2 linked regions of the Gemmatirosa kalamazoonensis genome follow. The main gene of each other region encodes a partner of the protein of the gene in region 2 in a complex. Links are inferred from orthologs where the notes say so. Each region holds a gene or a part of one and is shown on either strand. Other genes may lie near its edges.

Region 1 (16,673 bases), 830 kb from region 2 along the record:
AGCTCGGTGAGGATCGCCGCCCAGTCCTTGTCGGCGAGCACCGCGACGAGCGCCGACAGCGGCCGCGGCAGCGACACCGTACGCAGCGTATCGGCCAGCACGCGCGCGCCGTCCGGGTTGTGCGCCACGTCGAACACCCAGCGTCCCACGCGCTGGAAGCGGCCCGGCAGCCGCACCGCGCCGAGCGCGCGTGCCGCGTCGTCCAGTGGCAGGCGCCACGCATCGCCCGCCGCATCGAGCATGGTGAGTGCGACGAGCGTGTTCGCCGCCTGGAAGCGGCCGAGCAGCGGCGTCGCGAGCGCGCCGCGCCCGAGCGCCCCATCGATCGTGAAGCGCGTCCCGTCCGGCGTGACGGCCACGTCGGACAGCGTCGTCTCGTCGGCGATCACGCGCACGGGAGCAGCGCCCACGGCTTCGCCGAGCGCGGCGAGCGTGTGCCGGATGGTGGCGTCGCGCTCGCCGACGACCGCCGGTCGTCCCGCCTTGAACACGCCGGCCTTCTCGCGCGCGATCGCGTCGAGCGTGTCGCCGAGCAGCTCCGTGTGATCGAGCCCGATCGACGTGACGGCCGACACGAGCGGCTGCACGACGTTGGTCGAATCGAGACGGCCGCCGAGCCCCGTCTCCGCCACCACGACGTCGGCGCCGGCGCGCGCGAAGTGGTCGAACGCCATCGCCGTCGTGAACTCGAAGAACGTGGATCCGATGCGCTCCGCGTTCGCCGTGTGCGCGTGCACGAACGCCACGACCTCGTCCTCGGTGATCGGCCGGTCGTCGACCACGATGCGCTCGCGGAAGTCGACGAGGTGCGGCGACGTGTAGCGGCCCGCGCGCAGCCCCCGCGCGCGCAGCAGCGCGTCGAGCGTCGCCACCGTGCTCCCCTTCCCGTTCGTGCCGGCGACGTGCAGCACGGGCAACGCGAGATGCGGGTCGCCGAGCGTGGCGAGCAGCGCCCGCGTCCGCTCCAGACCGTAGCGGCTGCCCCCGGTGGTGCGCGCGAACAGGTGCTCCAGCGCTGCCCGGTAGGCGCCCGTCGCGTGTGGCGCGACGGCGGCGAGCTGCCCGGCGCTCAGGACGCTGCGGCCCCGACGGCGGCGGGCCGCCCCAACATGTGCCGGAGCAGCTTCTCCAGCGTCCCCTTCAGCTCGCGGCGGTGCACCACGTCGTCGAGCATGCCGTGGTCGAGGAGGAACTCCGCCGTCTGGAATCCCTCGGGGAGATCCTGCCCCAGCGTCTGCTTGATGACGCGCGGTCCCGCGAAGCCGATCACGGCGCCCGGCTCGGCCAGGATGATGTCGCCCAGCATCGCGTAGCTGGCGCTCACGCCGCCCGTGGTGGGGTTCGTGAGGATCGACACGTACGGCACGCGTCGCTCGGCCAGCTGCGACAGCACGGCGGACGCCTTCGCCATCTGCATGAGCGAGAGCACCCCCTCCTGCATGCGCGCGCCGCCCGACGCCGAGATGAGGATGAGCGGGTGCTTCTTCTCGAGCGAGCGCTGTCCCGCGCGGGCGATCTTCTCGCCGACCACGGAGCCCATCGAGCCGCCCATGAACGCGAAGTCCATCACCCCGAGGTTCGCCGGGATGCCGCCGATCGACCCGGAGGCGGTGATGATCGCGTCGCCGTCGCCCGCGTTCGTGTTCGCCTTCTTCAGGCGCTGCGGGTACTCGGGGAAGCCGAGCGGGTCCACGGAGCGGACGTCGTCGTCGGTCTCCTCCCAGTTCTCGTCCAGGAGGATGTTGACGTACTCGATGGCCCGGACGCGGCGGTGGTACTCACAGACCGGGCAGACGTTCAGGTTCCGGACGAACTTCTCCCGGATGTCCGTGTGTCCGCACGCCTCGCACTTCTCCCAGGCATCGGGTGGGATCTCGAGACGCTCGCGCCGCGGGACGCGAGGCTTCTTGTCTTTCCGGAACCAGGCCATGGGGGTGAAATCTGTCGCCAGGCGGCCTCAGACGGCACCCCTGTGATCTAGATCGCCAAATGCTCGCCGCGACCCCTTCCCTCCGCGGAGAACCGCACCAGCGCCCCGATCGCCAGCCACGAGATCAGCATGAACGAGCCGCCGTAGGAGAAGAACGGCAGCGGGATGCCGGTGATCGGCATCAGGTTCAGCGTCATGCCCACGTTCACCATGACGTGGACGAACCAGCTCGCGGCCAGCCCGAACGCGGCGAGGGAGCTGAACGAGTCCGTGGCGCGCGACGCGATGCGCGTGCAGCGCAGCAGCAGCACGAGGAACAGCGCGAGCGCGATCGACACGCCGATGAACCCCATCTCCTCGCCCACGACGGCGAAGATGAAGTCGGTGTGCTGCGCGGGGAGGAACGCCAGCCGCTTCTGCGAGCCGAGCGTCCACCCCTTCCCGAACCACCCGCCCGAGCCGATCGCCACCTGCGACTGGATCACGTGGTAGCCCGACGCGCGCGGATCGTTCTGCGGATCGAGAAAGACGAGCAGGCGCCGCTGCTGGTACGGCTTCAGCTTGTCCCACACGAGCGGCGCGAGCACGCCCATGAACACGTTCGCCACGACGAGCGTCACACCCTCGGCCAGGTACGGCTTGTACCAGAACAGCAGCGCGAGCAGCAGGAGGAACCACGTCCCCCAGAACGTCGGACTGAACGAGAGCAGCAGGCTCACCACCGGGCTCGCGAGCAGCACGAGCATCGGCCACGGCACGCCGGCCCAGAACAGCATGGCGAACAGGATGCCGATGAGCACCATGCCGGAGCCGAGGTCCGGCTGCGCCATGATGAGCAGCCACGGCACGAACACGACCACCGCGGGCTTCCACAGGTCGAGCAGCGACTTCGGCTCCTCGCCGCGTTGCGCGAGCACGCGCGCGAGCATCAGCGCCGTGAGCGGCTTCGCGAGCTCCGCCGGCTGGCCGAGGCGGTGCCCGGCGATCGTGAGCCACCCCTTCATGCTCGCCGCGGTCCCGGCGCCGGAGCCGAACACCAGCGTCACCGCGAGCAGGAACAGCCCGAACAGGTAGCCGGGCCACGCGATCCATTCCAGCAGCCGCGTCGACGCGCGCGACACGGTGTACGCGCCGCCTAACGCGATGACGAACCACACGAGCTGCCGCTTCCACGCGCCGGCGACGAATGCGTTCATCACGCTCGGGTCGACCTGGCCCGCGGAGTACACCATCGCGATGCCGTAGACCGACAGCAGCAGCGCGCACACGACGAGCGGCCAGTCGGCCGCCTGCAGACGGTGCCTCATCCGCCGTTCGTGACCGCTTCGTCGACGGTCGCCTGCGCCTTGAGGTAGAAGCTGATCATCTGCGACGCGATGCGTGCCGAGACCGAGCCGTGGAAGGGCACCTTCTCCAGCATCACCGCGACCACGATGCGCGGCTTGTCCGCCGGCGCGAAGCCCGTGAACCACGCGTGGTTCAGCTCCTTGCCGGTGGCCGGATCGAACTGGCCGCTCTGCGCCGTGCCCGTCTTGCCCGCGATCGCCACGCCCTGGATCGCCGCGCCGGCCGCGGTCCCGCGCTCCGACACGACGCCGGCGAGCGCCTTACGGATGCCCGCGAGCTGGTCCGGCGGCAGGTTGTACACGCGCTGCCGCGGCGACTGCAGCCGCGCGATCGTCGGACGCGGCATGATGCCGTCGTTCGCGAGCGCGGCGTAGAAGCGCGCCATGTTGATCACCGTCTGCGCGTTCTCGCCCTGGCCGATCGACATGTTGATCGCCGTCGACGCGGGGACGAAGTTGCGCCCGTACTTCTTCCGGAAGTACTCGCGCGGGTCGGAGGGGAACAGCGGCCGCATCTCGCTCGGCAGGTCGATCCCCGTGCGGTCGTTCATGTGCAGGCGCAGCCCGCCCGCCACGAGCTCCGACAGCTGCAGCTTGAGGCCGAGCTGGTAGAAGTAGACGTCGCACGACTTCTCGATGGCCTGGGCGAGGTTCACGTTCCCGTGCCCTCGCTTGTCCCAGCAGCGCCAGTAGCCGCGGCCGAACGAGAAGCCGCCCGTGCACGGCTGGTCCATGTGCGTGTCGAGATTCACGAGCCCTTTCTCGAGCCCCGCGATGGCCGTGGCGAGCTTGAACGTCGACCCCGGCGCGTAGCGACCCTGGATCGCCTTGTTGTACAGCGGACGGCGCGGGTCGGTGTTCAGCGAGTCGTAGTACGCCTTCGGGATGCCGCCCGTGAAGCGATTCGGGTCGTAGCTCGGCGCGGACACGAGCGCGAGCACGCCGCCGGTCTGCGGATCGATCGCCACCGCGGCGCCCTGCAGCGTGTCGCCGAACAGCGACTGCGTGAGCTTCTGCAGATCGAGGTCGATGTTCGTGTACAGCGCAGGCGCGGCCTCCGGCTGCTGGTCGTCGCGCGGCGCCTCGCGCACCACGCGCCCGCGCGCGTCGACCTCCACGAACCGATAGCCCTCGCGGCCGCGCAGCACGTTCTCGTACTGCCGCTCCAGGCCGCCCTTCCCGATGCGCATGCCCGCCTTGTACGCGCTGAACTCCGGCTTCGTCAGCTCGGCCTCGGAGATCTCGCCCGTGTAGCCGATGATCGACGCGACGGACGGGCCGTCCGGGTACCAGCGCTTCGGCGTGCTCTGGATGATGAGGCTCGGGAACTCCGTGCGGTGCTCCTCGAGCACCGAGACCTGCGCGAAGTTCGCGTCGGCGAGAATGACGGCGGGCCGGTTGGGGGCGCGGTTGAAGCGGCGCACCGCGGTCGCGATGTCGTCGTCCGTGAACGGGATCACCGCGTTCAGGCGGCGCAGCGTCTCGCGCAGCGAGTCCGGGCTCGGCGACAGCACCGAGACCGTGTAGCCCGGGAGGTTCTCGGCGATGACCTTGCCGTTGCGGTCGTAGATGATCCCGCGCGGCGCGGGAAGCGGGACCTCCCGCAGCCGGTTCTCCTCGGACTGCATGACGTACTCGGCGTGGTGCAGCACCTGTGCGCGATAGAACGCGCTGCCGAGCAGGACGAACGACGCCACGAGGAGAACCCTGGCGCCCCGCGAGCGGCGGGCGATGTCGTTCGGATGGAAGCTCATCCCGGAGAGCGGCCCAGCAGTGGCCGCAGCAACAGCAATAGGAGCACGCCGGACAGCGCGGTCACCGTCGCGGCGAGCGGGGACCAGAGCAGCAGCTGCATCACCAGCTCGGGACCCTGCAGGCGCCGCTCTGATACCAGGTACAACGCATCGAAGGTCCACTTGCCGACGAAGAAGAACATCGCGCTGAGCGCGATGTTGTCGGCGAAGAACACCGCCTTCAGCCACGACGCCAGATACGCGACGACGCTCATGCCGAGCGCCCCACTCCCGAACGCGGACGGCGTCAGCGCATCGGACGCGAGCCCGATGATGAAGCCGAGCACCGCGGCCAGCCCGGGGCGCATGCGTACCGCCACGAGCAGCACCGCGATCACCAGGAAGTCGATCGGCGCGCGCCAGCCGAGCAGCGGGCGCAGCGTGTAGTGCAGCAGCACGAGCGCGACGAACGCGAGCGCGACCCGCAGACCGGCGCCGAAGCTCACAGGTGGGCCCCGGGCACGGGTACCGTGGGCCGCGGCACCGTGGGCCGCGGCACGGTGGGCCTGGCGGTGCGGCCCGCGGTGTCCGCGGTCGCCGGCCGTGGCGCCGGCGTCGTCGACGTGGGCGTGGTGGTCGTCGTCGGGCGCGGCGGCGCCGCCGAGGGCGCGGCGGCGGCCGGGCGCGGCGCGGCCGACGGCGGAGTCGCGGCGGGCGTCGTCTGCGGCGGCACCGGGCGCGGCGCGGCGGCCGAGTCGGCGCGCGCCTGCTCACGACCGAGCGAGTCGAGCGCGGCCCGTCGGGCGGCCATCTCCTGCTCGGCCGCGACCCGGGCGAGCGAGTCGCCGCCGGCCGCGATCGCGCGGGCCGCCGAGTCGGCCGAGGCCTGGCTCATCCAGATCGTCGTCACGCCCTCGTCCGACCGCTTCTTCAGCAGCATGAAGACCGGGCCGAGGTTCGCGAGCGACGCCGCCGGCTGCAGCAGGTACGTCCGCGCCCACTTCTCCGGCGTCGAGACCTCGCGGATGACCGTACCGACCGGGATGCCGCGCGGATAGGTGCCGCCGAGCCCCGAGCTGATGATGAGCTGTCCCGCCTTCAGCGGGGAGCGGAACGGCACGCCGCGCATCTCCAGCAGGCCGAGCTCCTTGCCCGAGCCGAGCCGCGCCTGCACCACCCCGAACGCCGAGTCGTTCGGCGTCGTCGCGCTCACGCGGAAGTCCGGATGCGCGTACGAGATCGCGATCGACGACGAGGCGTCGGCCGTCTGCACCATGCCGACCAGCCCGTCGGCGTTGATGACCGGCGTGAACGGCTGGATGCCGGCCCGCGACCCCGCCGTGACGCTGAACGTCTGCAGGATCTGCCGCGACACGAGGTCGCTCTCGAGCTGCGCCGGCGTCGCCTCGGCGGCCACGAAACCCCAGCTCAGCCGCGATCCGAGGGAGAGCGTTTTCCGGAGCCGCTCGTTCTCGCTCCGCACGGCCGAGTACTCGATCTGGAGCCGCGTGATCTGCGCGAGCCGATCCATCCGCTCGTCGTACGAGACGAACGCCGCGCGCATCAGCTCGGCCCGTCGCTGCAGCTCGGCGAACGGTGCGACGATCGTCCGCCGGAGGGCAGCCGCGGAGCGATCGCGCAGCTGCACCGGCAGGAACAGCAGGATGAGCGACCCCAGGAAGCAGGTACCGAGCAGCGCGTTGTCGATGACGCTGCCTACGCGCGAAGCTCTCGTCGCCATCGCGGCCTCAGGTCGTCAGGACCGACCAGTACTTCTCCTCGTCGTCCAAGATACGGCCGGTACCGCGGACCACGCAGGTGAGGGGGTCGTCGTCGACGTGGATCGGCAGCCCGGTCTCCTGGCTCAGCATCATGTCGAGCCCGCGGATCAGCGCCCCGCCGCCGGTCATCACGATGCCGCGGTCCACGATGTCCGACGCGAGCTCCGGGGGCGTGATCTCGAGCGCGCGGCGCACGGCGTCGACGATCTGCTGGATCGGCTCCTGGATCGCCTCGCGGATCTCGCTCGAGTGCACGCGCACCGTCTTCGGGATGCCCGAGACGAGGTCGCGCCCCTTCACCTCCATCTCCCGCTCGTCGCCGGTCGGGTAGGCCGAGCCGATCGTGATCTTGATCTGCTCCGCCGTCGGCTCGCCGATGAGGAGGTTGTAGTTCTTGCGCATGAACTGCACGATCGAGATGTCGAGCTCGTCGCCGCCCGTGCGGATCGACGTGTCGCTCACGATGCCGCTCAGCGCGATGACGGCGATCTCCGTGGTGCCGCCGCCGATGTCGATCACCATGTTGCCGGTCGGACTCTCCACCGGCAGCCCGACGCCGATCGCCGCGGCCATCGGCTCGGAGACCATGAAGACCTCCTTCGCGCCGGCGCCCATCGCGGAGTCGCGCACCGCGCGCTTCTCCACCTCGGTGATCCCCGACGGCACGCACACGATTACGCGCGGCTTCACCTTGAAGACGTGCTTGTCGATGACGAGCGTGAGGAAGTAGCGGAGCATCTTCTCCGTGACGTCGAAGTCGGCGATCACGCCATCCTTCAGCGGCCGGACGGCGATGATGCCTTCGGGCGTGCGGCCGAGCATGCGCTTCGCCTCGAGGCCGACGCCCTTCATCTTCTTTGTCTCGCGATCGATCGCGACGACCGACGGCTCGTTCAGGACGATCCCTTCGCCCTTGACGTAGATCAGCGTGTTCGCGGTGCCGAGGTCGACGGCGATCGCATTCGCGGGGAACAGCGACCCCGCCTTCGTGAAAGGCCAGCGCATCTGTCTCAGTAGGTCGGACTCGGCGAACGTACGAGGCTCAGCGAGTCGAGTCGCGGGGAGGTCCGCCGGCGCGAAGTCTAGCCGGCAGATAGTGCCCATTCAAGCAGAAGTCTGCGTCCTGCCTACACCTACGACCATCTCCCGAACGCGTCACATCACTCTCGGCCGTCGGTCTCGAACGTTGCGCCGCTGCGTCGCGGCGACTGAAAAAAAAGTGCGCGTGGGCCTCGTCGCGCCCACGCGCACACTCGCCGGCCCACCGTGCGAGGCGCCGCGCGTCGCAGGCGCGCCGCCGTGCAGGTTCGGGGCCGCGCCGTGCGGCCCGTCGCCGGTTCTCCCGTCAGCGAGCGAGCGCCGGCTCGCCGAGCATCTCTGACGGATCCGTGTACTCCAGACCGAAGGCGTCGGCTACCCCGGGGTACGTCACCCGGCCGTCCACCGCGTTGAGCCCCTTCAGCAGCGCCGGGTTCTCGCGCAGTGCGCGGCGCCATCCCTTGTTCGCGAGCTGCAGCGCGTAGGGCAGCGTGGCGTTGGTCAGCGCGAGCGTCGACGTACGCGGCACACCGCCCGGCATGTTCGCCACGCCGTAGTGGATCACGCCGTCGATGACGTACGTCGGGTTCTCGTGCGTCGTCGCGTGGATCGTCTCGATGCAGCCGCCCTGGTCCACCGCGACGTCCACGATCACGGCGCCCGGGTGCATCTTCTTGATGTCCTCGCGGCGCACGAGCTTCGGCGCCTTCGCGCCGGGAATGAGGACCGCACCCACCACCAGGTCCGCCGTCGAGATCTGCTCGAGGATGTTCTGCCGGTTCGAGTAGATCAGCTGCACGTTCGCCGGCATCACGTCGGATAGGTAGCGCAGGCGGTCGAGGTTCACGTCGAGCACCACGACCTTGGCGCCCATGCCGGCCGCCATCTTCGCGGCGTTGATGCCGACGATGCCCCCGCCGAGGATCACGACCTTGGCCGGTGGCACGCCCGGCACGCCGCCGAGCAGCACGCCGCGGCCGCCGTACAGCTTCTCGAGGTACTTCGCCCCCTCCTGCACTGCCATGCGACCGGCGACCTCGGACATCGGCGTGAGGAGCGGCAGCTCGCCCGTGGGCAGCTCCACCGTCTCGTACGCGATGCACGTCGCGCCGCTCTCGAGGTGCGCGCGCGTCAGCCGCTCGTCGGCGGCGAAGTGAAAGTACGTGAAGACCGTCTGCCCGGCGCGCATGCGCTTCCATTCGGGCTCGATCGGCTCCTTCACCTTCATGATCATGTCGGCCGCGGCCCACACCGCGTCCGCGTCGGGCGCGATCTCCACGCCGACCGCCGTGTAGTCCGCGTCGGTGAAGCCGCTGCCGTCGCCGGCGCCGGTCTCCACGATCACGCGGTGCCCGTTCGCGACGAGCGCCTCGGCGCCGGCCGGCACGAGGGCCACGCGATTCTCGTTCGTCTTGATCTCCTTCGGAACGCCGATGAGCATGGCTCGGAAGGTTCGTTGAGAGTGATGGTCGCGCTCAGCCGACGGCTTTGGGGCCGAGGCTGAGCACCGTCTGCTGCTCGGGGGCGAAGAACGCCGCGCACACGTCGCGCACGTCCTCCGGGTTGATTCGTTCCACGAGCGCGAGCGCGTCGTCGAGCGTGCGGAACGGCTCGCCGAACAGCTCCACGCCCGCGGCGCGGTACATCCGGTTCGTCACGCTCTCGAGCGACAGCGTGATCTGGCCCTTCAGCTGTCGCTTCCCCGCCTCGAGCTCCTCGTCGGGCAGCGACTCGCTCGCGAGCCGCGCGAGCTCCTCGCGCACCGAGTCGGCCGCGCGCCGCGCCGTCTCCGGCGCGGACGCGACGTACACGCCGTGCAGCCCGGTGTCGACGTGGAAGCTCTGGAACGTGTGGACGGCGTACGCGAGCCCCTGCTCCTCGCGCACCTTCTGGAACAGCCGCGAGCTCATGCCGCCGCCGAGCAGCATGCTCACGAGCGACAGCGCGTAGCGTCGCGGATCGGCGTGGGGCACCGTCGTCGAGCCGAACACGACGTGCGTCTGCGTCAGCTCGCGATCCGGCTCGTGGCGGTACGCCGGCGCCTGCGGCGTCGGCGGACACGTCGCGAGCGGCGTGGCGTCGCGTCGCGGCTCGCGGTCCCACCCGGAGCGCACGAGCGACTCGACGAGCCGGTCGTGCTCCACGCGCCCGGCCGCCGCGACCACCACGCGCCCCGGATGATACGCGCGCTCGTGCAGCGCGCGCAGCTCCGCGGTGCCTAACGCGCCGACCGTCTCGCGCGTGCCGAGGATCGCGTGGCCGTACGGGTGCGATCCCCACAGCAGCTCGTTGTGCAGCTCGAACACGAGGTCGTCGGGGGTGTCCTCCACCATCCCGATCTCCTCGATCACGACGTTGCGCTCGAGCGCGAGGTCGGCGTCACGGAGCAGCGGCCGGAACACGAGGTCCGCGATGACGTCGGTCGCCACGTCGAGATGCTCGTCGAGCACGCGCGCCTGGTACGACGTGTACTCGCGCGTCGTGTACGCGTCGAGCGACCCGCCTAACGTCTCCACCTCGAGCGAGAGCTGGCGCGCGGTGCGCGTCGGCGTGCCCTTGAACACCATGTGCTCGAGCAGGTGCGAGACGCCCATGCGCTCGCGCGGCTCGTGAATCGATCCCGCCTGCACGAAGGCCCCGAACGCAACCGACCGCACGCCCGGAATCTCTTCCGAGAGCACGGTCAGTCCGTTGTCGAGCGTCGTGCGGCGGAGCCCCGCCACGTCGAAGCCGACGGGCGGGGTCACCAGGGACGGCGCCACGCCGTCAGCGCTCGCCGCGGTCGTCGCGAGAGCCGCGTCGCGGGCCGCTGCGCGGACGACGCCCCGAGCCGCCACCGGCCGCTGCGCCCTCCTCGCGGGGCGCGCGCTCGGCGCGCTCCTCGCCGCCGTTGCTCTCCGCGCGCGGCGGCCGCTCCGAGCGCTCCCCGCGCGGACGATCGCCGTTGCCCTCGGCCGGCGCCTCGGGCGCGCCTTCCGGCTTCGGCTCGAGCGCCTTCATGGAGAGACGCAGACGCCCACGCTCGTCGCGGTCGATGAGCTTCACCTTCACGCGGTCGCCCTTCTTCACCACGTCCTCGGTCTTCTCGACACGCGCGTGGCGCATCTCGGAGATGTGGAGCAGCGCCTCGGTGCCCGGCATGATCTCGACGAACGCGCCGAACGCCGTCGTGCTCTTCACCGTCCCCTCGTACGTCTCGCCGACGATCGGCTCGGCGGTGATGGCCATGACCATCTGCCGCGCGCGCTCCATCGACTCGCCGCCGACGGCGGCGATCGTGACCGTGCCGGTGTCGTCGACGGTGATCTCGGCGCCCGTCTCGTCCTGGATGCCGCGAATCGTCTTGCCCTTCGGGCCGATCAGGTCCCCGATCTTCTCGGGGCTGATCTGCACCGTCACGATGCGCGGCGCGTACGGCGAGAGCTCCGTGCGCGGCGTGCCTAACGCCTTCTCCATCTCGCCGAGGATGTGCAGGCGGCCGGCCTTCGCCTGCGCCAGCGCCTCGGTCATGATGCGCAGGTCGAGCCCCTCGATCTTGATGTCCATCTGGATCGAGGTGATGCCGTTGCGCGTCCCGGCGACCTTGAAGTCCATGTCGCCGAGGTGGTCCTCGGTGCCGAGGATGTCGGTGAGGATGGCGTACTTCTCACCCTCCTTGATGAGCCCCATCGCCACGCCGGCGACGGCGGCCTGCATCGGCACGCCGGCGTCGAACAGCGCGAGCGAGCCGCCGCACACCGACGCCATCGACGAGGAGCCGTTCGACTCGAGCACATCGGACACGATGCGGACCGTGTACGGGAACTCCTCGAACGGCGGCAGCACGCCCTGCAGCGCGCGCTCGGCCAGATTGCCATGACCGATCTCGCGGCGGCTCGTGCCGCGCACCGGACGCACCTCCCCCGTGGAGAACGGCGGGAAGTTGTAATGGAGCATGAACGTCTTCTCGGTCTCGCCCGCGTCGTCGATCGAGTCGAGGCGCTGCACGTCCTGCGCGGTGCCTAACGTGACCGCGACGAGCGCCTGCGTCTGACCGCGCGTGAACAGCGCCGAGCCGTGGGCGCGCGGCAGCACCTTCGTGTCGATCGAGATCGGCCGCACCTCGGTGGGCTTGCGGCCGTCCACGCGCAGGCCGGTGGAGAGCACCTGGCCGCGCAGCGCGTTGTACTCGATGTCGCCGAGGATCGAGCCGAAGTCCTTGCTGTTGTCCGGGAACTCCGGCAGCAGCTGCTCCTTCACGGCCTTCTTCACGTCCTCGACCGCCTGCACGCGCGTGTGCTTCTCCGGCTGGTTGATCGCCTCGGCGATCTTCCCCTCGGCGAGCTCCTTCACGCGGGCGCTGACGTTCTCCGGGACCTCGGCCTTCGTCCACGTCATCTTCGCGACGCGGCCGGCCTTGTCGAGCAGCTCCTGCTGCATCGCGATGAGCTCCCGCACGCCGCCGTGCGCGACCTGCAGCGCGTTGACGACGTCCTCCTCGCTCACCTCGAGCGCCCCGCCCTCGACCATCACGATCGAGTCCTGCGACCCGGCGACGACGAGCTCCAGATCACTGTACTGGAGCTGCTGGAACGTCGGGTTGAGGACCCAGTTCTCCTGCACGCGGCCGACGCGCACGCCGGCGATCGGGCCGAGGAACGGGATCTTCGACGCGTTCAGCGCGTACGACGCGGCGACGAGCGCCAGCACGTCCGCGTCGTTCTCCTGGTCCGCCGAGATGACGTAGATGAAGACCTGGACCTCGTTCTTGAACCCCTCCGGGAAGAGCGGGCGGATCGAGCGGTCGATGATGCGGGCGGAGAGGATCTCGGCGTCGTGCGGCCGGCCCTCGCGCTTGATGAAGCCGCCCGGGATCTTGCCGGCGGCGTAGCTCTTCTCGCGGTACTCGACCGTGAGCGGGAAGAACGGCAGCGGACTCTGAGTGTCGCTGACCGTCACGGCGGCGAGCACCATCGTGTCGCCGAACTGGACGAGGGCCGACCCGGCGGCCTGCTTCGCCATGCGGCCCGTCTCGATGACGAGCTTACGGCCGGCGAACGTGCGTTCCACGCGTTGCGTCATGTTGCTTTCGTGCCTCGAGGAAACACAAAACGCGCGGGCGTCATGCCCGCGCGATTGCGCCCGATGGTCGGGTTAGTGGCGGAGCCCCAGCTCCGAAACAAGCTGCCGGTATTCGTCGACGTTCTCGCGCTTGAGATAGTCGAGCAGGCGCCGACGCTTGCCGACCATCTTGAGGAGCCCCAGCCGCCCGTGATGGTCCTTGGCGTGAGTCCGGAAGTGCTCCGTCAGATAGTTGATGCGCTCCGTGAGGACGGCGATCTGCACCCGCGGCGATCCACTATCCGTCTCGTGGCGCTGGTACTTCGTGATGGTCGGTGCCTTTTCGAAAGCCATGGGTTATATTCTCCGCACGTCCAGTGCGCCAATCGCGCAATCGGTGTAAGCACACAAACTTACCTCATGTCGGCTGGACTGTAAAGGCGTCCCGCACGCTCCCATCGGGGCCGCCGTCACCCTCCGCCGCCCCCGTGCCTGAGCACTCGACGGAGCTCCCCGCGGACCAGTCCGCGGGCCACCTGATCGGACGCTACGTGGTACGCCGCCGGCTCGGCGCCGGTGGGTTCGCGCGGGTGTATTGCGCGTGGGATCCGGACCTCGAGATCGAGGTCGCCATCAAGATCCCCAAGCCGCAGCTCGCCGACGACGCGGAAGCGCTCGAGCGGTTCCGCCGCGAGGCCACCACCGCGGCGCGCCTGCGGCATCCCAACGTCGTCACCGTCCTCACCGTCGGGCGGCTCGAGGAGCCGTTCGACGGCGCCCCGGCCGGTACGCCGTTCCTCGTGATGGACTTCCTCCCCGAGGCGCTGAGCGGGCGGCTGGCCGCCACGCCGGTGCTGCCGGAGCCCGAATGGCTTCGCATCGGCGAGGAGGTGGCCCGCGGGCTCGCCTACGCCCACGCCCAGGGCGTCGTGCACCGCGACGTGAAGCCGGACAACATCCTGTTCGGCCGGCACGGCGAGGCCGTCGTCACCGACTTCGGCATCGCGCGCGCCGTCAGCGAGCGGCTCGCGCCGACCAGTCGCTCCATCGTCGTCGGCACGCCGGAGTACTTCTCCCCCGAGCAGGCCCGCGGCCTCCCGCTCGACGGCCGCACCGACGTCTACGCCCTCGGCGTCACGCTCTACCGCATGGCCGTCGGCGCCCTGCCGTTCGAGGGCGACGACTGGTACGCGATCATGCGCCAGCACGTCGAGGACGCGCCCCGTCCGCCACGCGAGCTCAACCCCGCCATCACCCCGGCGGCGGAGCAGGTCATCCTCCGCACCCTGGCGAAGCGGCCCGAGGATCGTTTCCAGACGGCGGCGGAGCTCGCGGCGAGCCTCGCCGCCGTCGCGCATCCGTCCCACGGCCTCGCCATGGGCGACGGGGCCACGGTGGACCTCGGCCTGTCGCCGATCTCGCCGGTGTCCGGACGTCCGCGGCTCGTCCAGCGCAGCCGGCGCCGCACCGTGGCGCTCGTCGCCGGCGTGATCGTCGTCGCGGCGGTCGCCGGCGTGTCCGCGGCCGTCGCCCTCGCGCGCCGCGACCAGCTGACGCCGGCGCCGGCGGTCGATCGGGTCACGCTCGACACCGCGCCCGTCACCGCGCCGCCGCCCGCGCCCGTCGACAGCGCCCCGTCGCAGGTGCAGCTGCCCGAGTCGCTCCCGAAGGCGGTGCCGACCGTCGCGCGCGGGGGCCTGCGCGTGAGCGCGCCCCCCGAGGCACGCGTCTACGTCGACACGCGATTCGTCGCGTTCGGAAGCTGGCAGGCGGACACGCTGACGGCCGGTCGACACGAGGTGCGGGCGGTGCTCTCCGGCGCCACCGACTGCGCGTCGGCCACGAAGTCCACGGTGGTGACCGTGGCGCGTCGGGAGTCGAAGTCCGTGCACCTCGCGCCCGCGCCGTGCGGCTCGCTGGGCCTGGCCGTGACGCCGCTCCCGGCGACGTACAAGCTGTCCGACGACGGCGATCGCGTGCTGTACGAGGGGAGCCTGCCGCTCGCCCGCCCGCTCACGCTGCCCGAAGGCGACTACCACCTGGTCGTGACCGCGCGCTACTGCGCCGCGTACGACGACCACGTGCACGTGCAGTCGGGCGGCACGCAGACGCTGCCGATCAAACTGATCTGCACGGGCTGAGGTGACGGACTCAGAGGCCGCGAATCACCAGCGCGGTCCCCGCGCCCAGCACGCCGCCCGTGAACACGCCCCACCAGAACGCGCGCTGCGCCAGCGGGCGGCGGCGCGGCGCGTCGAGCAGCGCCACGTGCGTCGCCGTCACGCGCGCCGTCTGGCCGGTGATGAGCGCCGTCGCCGTGTCGGCCACCCGCGTCTGCACGACGAACCGCGCGACGAGCGCATCTCGGCGGCGCGGATCGACCGCCACGCCGACGTCGCCGCCGCGCACCCACGGCGTGCCGGCCACGATGAACTTGAACGTGCTGTCGCCGGCGTCGATGATCTCGAAGCGCCGCGCTCCGGCGGGGTCGCGCACCGCGGTCACGTGCGGTGGCGCACACGCGCAGCCGACCACCGCGATGAGGTAGGCGAGACGTCGCATCGCGTTCGGCTCAGCGGCGGAAGATGTCGCCGAGGAGCCGCGACAGGTCGTTCCACATCACGGTCACGAACAGCAGCGCGATCGCCACGAGCCCGGCACGCAGGATGTACTCGCGCGTGCGCACGCTGAACGCGCTGCCCTTGATCGCCTCCAGCACGTTGATGAGCACCTGTCCGCCGTCGAGCACCGGGATCGGCAGCAGGTTCAGCACGGCGATGTTGATGCTGAGGAACGCGACGAGCGCGAGCAGCGGCTCGAGCCCGCCCTTTGCCGCGGCGACGGACGTGCGCGCGATGGCGATCGGTCCGCCGAGGTTCGAGACGGCGACGCGCCCCGCGAACAGGCCGCGCACGACGCCGACGACGGCGCCCGCGGAGTACCACGTCGCCCGCCACCCGTCGCCGAGCGCGTCGCCGAAGCCGACGTGCTCGCGCATCTCGCGTGCGCGCGGCGCGATGCCGACGCGTCCCACCGTGCGGCGCTCCTGCGTGATCTCGTCCGTCACCTGCTGCGCGCGCGTCGAGACGGAGAGGTGCATCGGCGTCCCGGCGCGCACGATCGCGAAGTCCACCGTGCTGTTAGGCAGCTGCGACACGCGCTCGAGCAGGTCGCCCCACGTGCGCACCGGCGCGCCGTTCACCGCGATGATGCTGTCGCCGCGCGCGAGGCCGGCGACCGCCGCCGGCTGCCCCGGCAGCACGGAGTCGATGACCGCGGGGAGATACGGTCGGCCGTACGCCGCGACGTTCGCGGTGTTCATCACGATCGCGAGCAGCGCATTCATCGTCACGCCGGCGAGCAGGATCAGCAGCCGCGCAGGGAGCGACTTCGACTCGAACCAGCGGTGCTCGGGCACCGGGTGCGGGCCGAACGGCGCGAGCGCGTCGGGGTCCCAGTCCTTGCGCAGCCGCGGATCGCCGACGTGGTCGTCCACCGCGCGCCCCGCGGCGTTCGCTCCCGTCGTCGGCACCGCGTCCGACGGGTGCTCGCCGCCGCCCTCGATGAACGCCATCGACTCGTCCTCGCGGGACGCCATGCGCACGTAGCCGCCGAGCGGCAGCGCGGCGAGCACGTACTCGGTCTCGCCGAAGCGCTTGCGCAGCAGGGCCGGCCCGAAGCCGATCGAGAACCGCGGCGCGTAGACGCCAACCGCCTTCGCCGCGAGGAAGTGCCCGAGCTCGTGCACGAACACGACGAGCCCGAAGACGATGATCGGAGCGAGTAAGGTCAGCATGCGAAGCGG
Region 2 (3,042 bases):
GCCCGCGCCGCCACCGCCGCGCCCGCGCCGTCCGCCGCGCCGTCCACGCCGCCGCCGTGGACGCGTGGGCGCGGTGCCCTCGGCCGTCGTGCCGTCGGTCGGCTCCGCGCTTTCGCCGCCCTCGCTGCCGTCGGCCGCCGGCTCGGCGTCGCCCGTCTCGTCGTCCACGTCGTCCTCGACGTCGACGTCGATCTCCGCGACGGGCGATGCCTCGACGGGAAGGACGGTCGGCGCGGCGAGGTCGACGAGCGGGGCTGCCTCGGGTGCGCGACGACGTTCGCCGCGCCGGCGCTCGGGGGCCGCGCTGTCGCTCGGCCGCTCCGGCGTCGCTTCGGTGGCGGGCGACTCGCGCTCCGACAGCGACGCGAGCTCCTGACGCAGGTCGGCGAGCGGCACGACGCGCATCTCGCCGTCGAGCGCGCGCAGCGTCACGCGGTCGCGGAAGATGTCGTTCGCGACGACCTTCTCCTCGCCCTTCGCCGTGACGAGCACCTTCCCCTCCTTCGGGAAGCGCTTGCGCGCCTGCACGTAGAACTCGTGCTCGTAGCGCAGGGAGCACATGAGCCGACCGCACGCGCCGGAGATCTGCGTCGGGTTCAGCGACAGGTGCTGGTCCTTCGCCACGCTCAGGTTCACCGGCCGCAGCTCCGGAAGCCACGCCGCCGAGCAGTACTCGCGGCCGCACCGGCCCACGCCGCTCAACCGCTTCGCCTCGTCGCGCACGCCGATCTGCTTCAGCTCGATGCGCGTGCGGAACAACGCCGCGAGGTCGCGCACGAGGTTGCGGAAGTCGACGCGCTTCTCGGCGGTGAAGTACAGCGTGAGCTTGCGGCGGTCCCACTGCCATTCGGCGTCGGAGACCTTCATCACGAGGCCGTGCGCCTTCACGCGCTCGATCGACTTGCGGCGCGCGCTCTCGTTCTGCTCGGAGAGGTCGGCGCCGCGCCGCACCTCGTCCGCGGTCGCGACCCGCAGCGCGCGCTTGGCCGGCTGCGCCGCGCTGCCGCCGCCGAGCAGCGCCGCACCGTGCGCGACGCCCGCGAACCGGTGCGCCGCCGCCTCCTCCACCGCGTGCACGTGGCCGAGGTCCTCGCCACGGTCACCCTCGACGATGACGGGCACCTTCAGGTGCGGCGGATCGTCGCCGTCCCAGAGGTAGAACTCCTTGCGGTTGCCCTTGAACGCGACCTCGATGAGATGCGACATCAGCCCGTGAACTGCCCCATCTTCAGGTACTTCTCGCGGCGGCGCCTAACGAGCTTGTCCGGCTTCACGCGCCGCAGCTCGTCGACGTGCTTGCACAGCGCGTCCTTCAGCGCCTTCGCCGTCGTCTCGTGGTCAGCGTGCGCGCCGCCCGGCGGCTCGGGAACGATCTCGTCGATCACGCGCAGCTCGTAGAGATCCGGCGCCGTGATGCGGAGCGCCGACGCGGCCTTCTCGCGCATCTCGGGGCTCTTGCCGTCCTTCCACAGGATGGCCGCGCACCCCTCGACGGTGATCACCGAGTAGACCGAGTTCTCGAGCATGAGCACGCGGTCGGCGACGCCGAGGGCGAGCGCGCCGCCGGAGCCGCCCTCGCCGATCACCGTCGCGATGATGGGCACCTGCAGCCGCGCCATCTCGATGAGGTTGCGCGCGATCGCCTCGCTCTGCCCACGCTCCTCGGCGCCGAGCCCGGCCCACGCGCCGGGCGTGTCGATGAACGTGAGGACGGGGACCTGGAACTTCTCCGCGAGCTTCATGAGCCGCAGCGCCTTGCGGTAGCCCTCGGGGTGGGGCATGCCGAAGTTGCGCCGCAGGTTCTCCTTCGTGTCGCGGCCGCGCTGCTGGCCGATGACCATCACCGTCTCGCCGTCGAGCCGCGCGAAGCCGCCGACGATCGCCGCGTCGTCGCGGAACGCGCGGTCGCCGTGCAGCTCGATCCAGTCGGTGAAGCAGAGCCGTACGTAGTCGAGCGTGAACGGTCGCCGCGCCGAGCGCGCGACCTGCACGCGCTGCAGCGGGGTGAGGTTGCGATAGATCTCGAGCCGCAGCTCGCCGAGCTTGCGCTCGAGCGGGGCGATCTCCTCGTGCACGTCGACGGACTGCTCCGCGGCGAGCCGTTTCAGCTCGTCGATCCGTCGCTCGAGATCCGCGATGGGCTTCTCGAAATCGAGCGCCGCAGTTGCCATTCTATTGGGGTTCCTCCACGCTCCACGCTGCACGCTCCACGCTCACGCTGCCGGACGACATGGCGAGCGTGGAGCGTGGAGCGCGGAGCGTGGAGAGGTTCATGCCCTGACCAGGCGTACACGCTCGTCGCCGAGCAGCGCACGCAGCTCGGCCAGCACGGCGTTCGACGGGGCGACGCTGAGGGAGCGCGAGCGGAAGCGGGCGCTGGCGCGCGAATCGCGCCAGCGAAGCTCGAGCGGGGCGGAGCCCGGGTACGCGTCGCACGTCGCGCGGACGTCGCGCATCACGCCGGGCGCGAGGCCGGCGCCGGGAGCGAGCTCGATGGCGATCGCCACCTGCCCGCCGACACGCTTCTCGGCGAGCCGGGTCACCTTCTCGACGATGAATGTGGGACTCTCCGCTCCCTGATCGCGCTTGGAGTATCCGCCTTCCACGAGCACGGGCACGTCGGTCTTCACGGCATCGCTGAGCGCCGACCAGGCCTCGGGGAAGACCAGCACCTCGGAAGATCCCGAGAAATCTTCCAGTGTCAACCGGGCGAACTCGGCTCCGCTGCGCTTGGAGATCTGCTTCTTCACCGCCGTCACCACGCACGCGAGCGTGATCGGCTCCGGCGTCCAGGCACCGAGCTCCGCGACCTTGTGCGTCGCGAAGATCTCCGCCTCCGCGCGGAACGGCTCCAGCGGATGGCCGGAGACGTAGAAGCCGAGGATCTCCTTCTCGCGCGTGAGGCGATCGCTCTCGCTCCACGCGGGCAGGTTCGGGAGCGTGAGCTTGTGCGCCGAGCTGCCGGCGTCGTCGGCCGCGGCCGCCTCGCCGAACAGCGACAGCACGCCGCGCTGCTCCTCGTCCTGCTTCAGCGAGGCGGCG

Evidence for each region.
Region 1: the proteins of J421_RS13285 (region 2) and accD are in contact, whole or in part, in a solved structure (PDB 8UXZ), measured with the Escherichia coli proteins. The link is inferred for Gemmatirosa kalamazoonensis from one-to-one orthologs.

The regions. Positions count from the first base shown.
Region 1 is NZ_CP007128.1:3,921,957-3,938,629, forward strand. Bases 1-2,869 are described here. They hold accD (acetyl-CoA carboxylase, carboxyltransferase subunit beta), read right to left. Parts: upstream 1,931-2,869; coding sequence 1,070-1,930; downstream 1-1,069. Other genes in these bases: J421_RS17070 (bifunctional folylpolyglutamate synthase/dihydrofolate synthase), read right to left, coding at 1-1,073; rodA (rod shape-determining protein RodA), read right to left, coding at 1,978-2,869. Also shown: more of rodA, read right to left, coding at 2,870-3,237; mrdA (penicillin-binding protein 2), read right to left, coding at 3,234-5,030; rod shape-determining protein MreD, read right to left, coding at 5,027-5,515; rod shape-determining protein MreC, read right to left, coding at 5,512-6,750; J421_RS17100 (rod shape-determining protein), read right to left, coding at 6,758-7,795; ald (alanine dehydrogenase), read right to left, coding at 8,136-9,269; J421_RS17110 (M16 family metallopeptidase), read right to left, coding at 9,304-10,575; J421_RS17115 (polyribonucleotide nucleotidyltransferase), read right to left, coding at 10,595-12,889; rpsO (30S ribosomal protein S15), read right to left, coding at 12,962-13,222; J421_RS17125 (serine/threonine-protein kinase), read left to right, coding at 13,357-15,009; J421_RS17130 (hypothetical protein), read right to left, coding at 15,020-15,430; RIP metalloprotease RseP, read right to left, coding at 15,441-16,664; dxr (1-deoxy-D-xylulose-5-phosphate reductoisomerase), read right to left, coding at 16,658-16,673.
Region 2 is NZ_CP007128.1:3,090,769-3,093,810, forward strand. The notes cover bases 189-3,042. They hold J421_RS13285 (acetyl-CoA carboxylase carboxyltransferase subunit alpha), read right to left. Parts: upstream 2,172-3,042; coding sequence 1,206-2,171; downstream 189-1,205. Other genes in these bases: J421_RS13280 (PSP1 domain-containing protein), read right to left, coding at 189-1,206; dnaE (DNA polymerase III subunit alpha), read right to left, coding at 2,271-3,042. In the rest of the region: more of J421_RS13280, read right to left, coding at 1-188. UniProt on the Escherichia coli protein: Component of the acetyl coenzyme A carboxylase (ACC) complex. First, biotin carboxylase catalyzes the carboxylation of biotin on its carrier protein (BCCP) and then the CO(2) group is transferred by the carboxyltransferase to acetyl-CoA to form malonyl-CoA.